Pseudoduganella albidiflava: one gene and its partner. The protein of the gene in region 1 interacts with the protein of each later gene in a pairwise test. Links are inferred from orthologs where the notes say so. Each region holds a gene or a part of one and is shown on either strand. Other genes may lie near its edges.

Evidence for each region.
Region 2: the proteins of EYF70_RS13970 (region 1) and secB interact in binary tests that used the Escherichia coli proteins (3 or more experiments, as listed by UniProt). The link is inferred for Pseudoduganella albidiflava from one-to-one orthologs.

What each region holds. Positions count from the first base shown.
Region 1 is NZ_CP036401.1:3,366,675-3,370,505, reverse strand. The notes cover bases 452-3,441. They hold EYF70_RS13970 (response regulator transcription factor), read right to left. Parts: upstream 2,297-3,441; coding sequence 1,607-2,296; downstream 452-1,606. Other genes in these bases: EYF70_RS13960 (intradiol ring-cleavage dioxygenase), read left to right, coding at 3,081-3,441; EYF70_RS13965 (Spy/CpxP family protein refolding chaperone), read left to right, coding at 2,488-3,054; EYF70_RS13975 (sensor histidine kinase), read right to left, coding at 452-1,605. In the rest of the region: EYF70_RS13980 (PGAP1-like alpha/beta domain-containing protein), read right to left, coding at 1-21; more of EYF70_RS13975, read right to left, coding at 118-451; more of EYF70_RS13960, read left to right, coding at 3,442-3,831. UniProt on the Escherichia coli protein: Response regulator member of the two-component regulatory system CpxA/CpxR which responds to envelope stress response by activating expression of downstream genes including cpxP, degP, dsbA and ppiA.
Region 2 is NZ_CP036401.1:6,606,031-6,609,261, reverse strand. What follows is about bases 1-2,811. They hold secB (protein-export chaperone SecB), read right to left. Parts: upstream 1,739-2,811; coding sequence 1,262-1,738; downstream 1-1,261. Other genes in these bases: gpmA (2,3-diphosphoglycerate-dependent phosphoglycerate mutase), read left to right, coding at 2,677-2,811; EYF70_RS27375 (rhodanese-like domain-containing protein), read right to left, coding at 2,172-2,573; grxC (glutaredoxin 3), read right to left, coding at 1,895-2,155; EYF70_RS27390 (SH3 domain-containing protein), read right to left, coding at 710-1,150; EYF70_RS27395 (NAD(P)H-dependent glycerol-3-phosphate dehydrogenase), read right to left, coding at 1-587. Outside these bases: more of gpmA, read left to right, coding at 2,812-3,231. UniProt on the Escherichia coli protein: One of the proteins required for the normal export of some preproteins out of the cell cytoplasm. It is a molecular chaperone that binds to a subset of precursor proteins, maintaining them in a translocation-competent state.

The DNA of each region.
Region 1 (3,831 bases):
GGGCAGAGGAAAGAAGGACATGCGGCGACTCGCGGTGGGGTTCGACGGCGATGATCGGCATTTTGCCACTTTTGCAACTTTTGCGGAAGCCTGCCGCTTGCGGCAGGGCGCCGGCGCTCAATCCAGCGGCAGCGCGATCTCCACGCACAGGCCGCCGCCATCCCGGTTCGCGGCGCCGATCGTGCCGCCGTGCTGCTGCACCACCTGCCGTGCGATGGCCAGGCCCAGGCCATGGCCCTCCACGTCCTTCTCGGTGCCGCTGCTGCGGAAGAAGGGCTCGAAGATGGTCCGCAGGTCCTGCGGGGCCACGCCGGGCCCGCGGTCCAGCACGCGGATGCGCAGCGTGCCGCCCTCCACGGTGCCCTCGACAACGATGTTTTCCCCCGCCGGGCTGTGCTTGATCGCGTTGCGCACCACGTTCTCGATGGCGCGCGCCAGCAGGTCCGGCTGGCCGAGCAGCACCACGTCGGCCATGCCCTGCGCGGCCACCGTGCGGCCCTGGGCCGTGGCCTCGAATTGGGCGTCGCCGACGATTCCGTGCAGCAGTTCGGCCACGTCGATTTCCTCGCGCGTGCCGGACAGCGCGCCCGCCTCCAGCCGCGACAACGTAAGCAGTTCATCGACCAGCTTGTCCATGCGCACGCTCTCCCGTTCGATGCGCCCGAACGACGCCGCCATCCGCGCCGGGTTCTGGTGCGCCAGCCCGATCGCCGCCTGCAGCCGTGCCAGCGGCGAGCGCAGCTCGTGCGACACGTCGTGCAGCAGGCGGCGCTGGCCATCCATCAGGTTGCGCAGCCGCGCCGTCATGCGGTCGAAATCGCGGCCCAGGTCCGCCAGTTCGTCGCCGCGCCGGCCCGCGCCGGCGAAGCGGGGCGCCAGGTCACCCTGCGAGGCGGCTTCGAAGGCCTGGCGCAAGGCGCGGATGGGACGGGAAAAATACCAGGCCAGCAGCGCGGCGAACAGCAGGCTGGCCACCAGGGCGGCGGCCAGCGGAATGAAGGGCGTCAGCGGCTGGAAGCGGCCGCGCGGACCGTCCGGACCCGGCATCGGGCCCGGCGTGCCCGATGCCGGGTCCGGATACGGGCGTGCCGCTCCCTGGGGGAAGCCCGGCCGCAGGCCCGGGGGGCGCGGGCCGACTTCCGGCATCGGCATGCCCGCGCCGGCCAGCAGGGGCCGCGCATCGCCGCTGTACAGGGGCGTCATCCGGTCCTGCGCGGGCAGGAACAGCAGGTAGCGCCGGCCGTTGGGCAGCGTGATCCGGCGCACTACGCGGGTATCGCCATTGTCGAGCACCGCCCGCGCCGCTGCCACCTGCACCGGGTTGACGATGCGCCCCAGCAGTTCCTTGCCCAGGTCGTCCACGGCGAACACGCGGTGGCGGTCCATGTTCTCCAGCAGGCGGCCGAGCGCCTGCGGCCCGCCGAATTCCAGCGTGGCGGCGGCCGATTCGATCGCCATCGCGGCGGGCGGGCTGGTGTCGATGGCGGGCCGCCGTTCCTGTTGCGCGGCGCGGTTCTTCAGCCAGAGGGCGCCGCCGATGCCCACCGTGGCAGCCACCTGTGCGAGCAGGATCGACAGGAAGAATTTCCAGAACAGCCGGCCCACGTCAATCCTTGATCAGCTGGTAACCCATCCGGTAGACGGTCTGCAGGCAGGAGCGGCCGTCGGCCAGCGTGCCCAGCTTGTGGCGCAGGCTGGACAGGTGCACGTCGATATTGCGGTCGAAGCGCGCCATCGGCCGCCCCAGGCCCTGCTCGGACAGGATGTTCTTGCTGACCGGCTTGCCGGCATGGCGGGCCAGCACTTCGAGCAGGTTGAATTCGGTGCTGGTCAGTTCCACCGTGGTGCCTGCCCAGGCGGCGCGGCGCTGTTCCGGCCACATGGTCAGCTGGCCGACCACCAGCGGGGCCGATGCCAGCTGGTCCATCGGGGTACCGGCCGTGCGGCGCAGGATCGCGCGGATGCGCGCCGTCAGCTCGCGCGGCGTGCATGGCTTGGTCACGTAATCGTCCGCGCCCAGTTCCAGGCCCACGATGCGGTCGGTATCGTCGCCGCGCGCGGTCAGCATCAGGATCGGCATGCGGCTGGCCGCGCGGATGCGCCGCAGCGTTTCCAGGCCGTTCATCCGGGGCATCATCACATCGAGGATGGCGATCGCGTGCTGCCCCGTCAGGGCCGCCGCCGTGCCGGCTTCGCCATCGTGGGCGGTCGTCACGTCGAATCCTTCCTGTTCCAGGTATTCCTGGAACATGCTTACCAGTTCGACATCGTCGTCGATCAACAGGACCTTGCTCATCGCTTCTTCATCAGGCTGCAAAACGGCCATGATAGCAGTCCAAGCTGCGCAACCGGCGGCGCCGCGGCGGCTTTTACCCGCTTTTACAGCCGCGTTCTCCAGGGCTCTTTACGCGGTTTTACCCCTGCCTTACCGCGCTTTACATGGCGCCCTCGCAGAATGGCGGCTTCCCTGTCACCGAAGGAGCGCTGATGAATAACACAACACCAAACCTGCAACGATTCCTGCTTGCCGCCGTGCTGGCCCTGCCGCTGGCGGCGCTGGCCCAGGGCAGCGGCGACGAACGCCCGGAGGACAGCCGGCACGATGGTCCACGCGACGGCCCGCGCGCGGACGAGCAACGCGGTCCCGGCCCGGCCATGCATGGCGAAGACGGGCCGCGTGGCGGCGGCCCAGGCGATGGCCCGGATGCCGGCCGGGGCTTCGACGGCGTGCCGCCCTACCTGCGCGGCATCGCCCTGAGCGAGGCGCAACAGGACAAGATCTTCGCCATCGTCCATGGCCAGGTGCCGTACCTGCGCGAACAGGCCAGAGCGCGCGACAAGGTCGACCGCGCGCTGTCCGGCCTGCACGGTGCCGTCCGATACGACGATGCCGCCGCCGTGAAGCTGGCCCAGGCCGCGGCGCAGGCGGACGCCAACATCACGCTGTCGCACCTGCGCACCGAACAGAAGGTGCTGGCCGTGCTGAGCGCCGAACAGCGCAAGACGCTGGCACAGCGCCGCGACGGGCGTGGACCGCGGCCAGCCGAGCAATAACACCCGATAACGACAAGGAGCAAGCCATGGCACATCACGGCCACAGCCTGGAAGAAGACCTGCAAACGATGCTGCACACCACGGCCGGCCGGCGCCAGTCGCTGCGCTGGCTGCTGGCCGGCGCCGCATCGCTGCCCATCCTCGGATGCGGCGGTTCTTCGGACACGGCAGCCAGCACTACCGACACCGGCACGAGCGGCACGATCGCCACCGGCACGACGACCACGGGTACGACGACCACCGGTTCGGGCAGCACGACCACCAGCGGCAGCTGCACGGTCATTCCCGAGGAAACCGGTGGCCCGTACCCGGCCGACGGCACCAACAGCAACGGCAGCGGCGTGGTCAACGTACTGACGCAGAGTGGCGTAGTGCGCAGCGACATCCGCGCCAGCTTCGGCGGCATGAGCGGTACGGCGGCCGGCGTGCCGCTGACCATCAAGCTGCACATCGTGAACGCCAACAACAGCTGCGCCGCAGCCGACGCGTTCGCCGTCTACCTGTGGCATTGCGACCGCGACGGCAACTACTCGCTGTATTCCAGCGGAGTGACGAACCAGAACTACCTGCGCGGGGTACAGGAAGCGGATGCCGACGGCGACATCACCTTCACCACGATCTTCCCCGGCTGCTATGCGGGGCGCATGCCGCACGTGCACTTCGAGGTGTACCCCACGCTGGCGCGGGCGTCCAGCGCGTCGAACCGCATCAAGACGTCGCAGTTCGCCTTCCCGACCGACATCTGCAACCAGGTCTATGCCACCGCCGGCTACAGCG
Region 2 (3,231 bases), 3.2 Mb from region 1 along the record:
CCGATCAGGTCGTCGCTTGAATAGACGCGCATCGTACCGCCGTGCACCACGGCCACCACGCAGTCGCGCAATGCCGCCGAGGTCGAAGCGATGGTCAGCGCGCAGGGCAGGCCGCGCGCGACCTCCTGCGCGAAGGATGGACCCGACAGCGCGCCGCCGGCGATCTCGTCGCCCAGCACATCCCGGAAGATCTGGTGCGGCAGCAAGCCTGTTTCGTACTCGAACCCCTTGCACAGCCAGACCAGGTTCGGGATCGGCCGCCCCTTCAGGCTGTGCAGCAAGGGCCGCAGGCCGGCGACGGGCGTGGCTGCGATGAGCAAGCCCTCCTCGCCATCGGCAGCGCCGTCGCGCTGCACGTGGGCAACGGCCTCGTCGAAATCGGCTGTCACGCGCAATGCCGGCGGAAAGGGAAAACCGGGCAGGTAATGGGTGTTGTCGCGTGCGGCAGCCATGTCGGCCATCGCATCGGCGTTGCGGCCCCACAGGAGCACGTCATGGCGCGCGGCCACGGCGATGGCGACGGCCGTGCCCCAGGCACCGGCGCCCAGTACGGTAATACGGCGCCGGTTCGCTTGATTCTCTTGCATGTCGAATACCCCGGATACCGCAGCGGCGGTATCAAAAAACCCCGATACCGCCGTTGCGGTATCCAAAAACGCCTTACATCGCCGTCTCGGTATCCAATATCAGCGATACCGCCACGGCGGTATCAAAGACCCCAGACGTCGCTGCTGCGCACGAAGCCGTTCAAGCCATCGCGATGCCGCACCTTGACCCAGCCGTTCGCGCCGGGCTCGCCCAGCTCCAGCAGAACGCCCTTGTCGGCCGTAAATACCACGGCGGACGTGTCATCCTCGGCCGTGCGCACCTTCACGTTCGGTACGCGCACGATGACGTTGCGGCGGGAGGAGAGGCCGCGCGCGGGTGTCCAGGCCAGGTCGCCGGACATGTCGCGCACCTTGACCCAGTCGCCATAGGTCAGCACGACTTCCAGCGGCGCGCCGCGCGGCACGATGAACAGCTTGACGCCCTTGGTGGACGGGGCGTCGTACAGCACGGCGGGCGCCGCGCCAACCGTCTTGTAATCGGCAGCCCAGCTGGTGGTGCTCAGCAGCAGAGCGGCTCCTATTATCAAGCGGGTAATACTCATTGCTAAAAACTTTCGTCCAAAATGATCAAAGGCCACAATGGGCCTTTGAATGGGAGAAGCGGCTGCGGGAATTCAATCCGGGGATGCCCCCGGCCGCTCCCGGTTCAGCGATTACTGAACGGTGTTGGTGCCTTCGGCGGTCTTGGCTTGCTGTTCGGCGATAGCCTGCAGGCGCTGCTGGTAGAACACTTCGAAGTTGATCTCGGCCAGGTGGACTGGCGGGAAACCGGCACGGGTGATCAGGTCGGCGATGTTGGCGCGCAGGTACGGGTACACGATGTTCGGGCAACCGATACCCAGCAGCGGATCCAGCTGTTCGGCCGGGATGTTGCGTGCTTCGAAGATGCCTGCCTGCTTGCCTTCCACCAGGAACGCCACCTTGTCGGCTACCTTGGCGGTCACGGTGATCGTCACGGTGGATTCGAAGATGCCTTCCTGCAGGGGCACGGCGCCCACGTCCAGGGCTACTTCGATCGACGGAGCTTGCTGTTCCAGGAAGATTGCCGGGGAATTCGGCTGTTCCAGCGACATGTCTTTCAGGTAGACGCGTTGGATTTGGAATACGGGTTGCAGGTTTTCGTCAGACATGGAACGCTTTCAATGAATTGGACAGATGATTATCGTCGTCCGCCCCGAGCCGGTTGTGCTGGCCTGGATCAAACGCGTGGGCAATTGTAGCAAAACAAATATGCGGAACAGCCTTTTTTTGCCCCGCGTTGCATTTTTATTAATCGACGTAAATCGTCAGCCATTCAGCAGCGGATCGAGGCGGCCGGCCTGGTCCAGCGCATACAGGTCGTCGAAGCCGCCGACGTGGGTTTCGCCCACGTAAATCTGCGGCACCGTGCGGCGCCCCGTCTTCTGCATCATCACCTGGCGCTGCGCCGGATCGAGATCGACGCGGATCTTGTCGATATTCTTGATGCCCTTGCTTTCCAGCAGCCGCTCGGCGCGGATGCAGTACGGGCAGATGGCGGTGGTGTACATGGTTACTTGAGCGGTCATGGCGGTAATCCTTTCTTTACTTGGTGATCGGCAACCCTTGGGTTTTCCACGCTTCGATGCCGCCGTCGAGAACGACCACATCGGCGAATCCCGCCTTTTCCAGAATCTTTGCGGCGCCATAGGCGCGCGTCCCTTTTTGGCAGACGACCACGGCCGTCCTGTTCTTGAATTTGTCCAGCTCGCCGCTGCGCTTGGCCAGTTCCCCCAGCGGGATATTGCGTGCATCGGGCAGGTGGCCTTCACCGAAGGCGGCGGCGTCGCGTACGTCCACAATGGTGGCTTTGGCGCGGTTTATCAACAGTGTAACCTGCTGCGGCGTCGCCCTTTTGCCCCGTTGCGTGAGCGCTGGCCACAGCAGCGCGCCGCCCGACAACACGGCAATGCCAACGAGAAAGATATGGTCGAGGATGAATTTCACTTAGCTTCCATTGGTTGAAGTCAATCCGCGCATTATAAAATAGAAGACGAACAACGGCCCCGGCCGACGATTTCCTATCCTACCCTCCTGAGAAGATTGCTCTATGTACAAAATTGTTTTCATGCGTCATGGCGAGTCCACGTGGAATCTCGAGAACCGTTTCACCGGCTGGACCGACGTGGACTTGACCGAGAAAGGCGTGAAGGAAGCGAAATCCGCCGGGGAAGTGCTCAAGCGCGAAGGCTACACGTTCGACCTGTGCTACACCTCGGTGCTCAAGCGCGCCATCCGCACCCTGTGGCTGACGCTCGATGAAATGGACCTGATGTACCTGCCGGTGAAGAACGACTGGCGCCTGAACGAGCGCCACTATGGCGCCCTGCAGGGCCTGGACAAGGGCGAGACCGCCGCCAAGTTCGGCGACAAGCAGGTGCTGGTCTGGCGCCGCAGCTACGATATTCCGCCGCCATCGCTGGAAGAGGGCGACGACCGCGCTTCGTTCAACGACCCGCGCTATGCCGGCCTGCCGAAAGAGCAGATCCCGCTGACCGAATGCCTGAAGGATACGGTGGCCCGCGTGCTGCCGGCGTGGAACGAGGAAATCGCCCCGCAGATCAAGGCCGGCAAGAAGATCCTGATCTCGGCCCACGGCAACAGC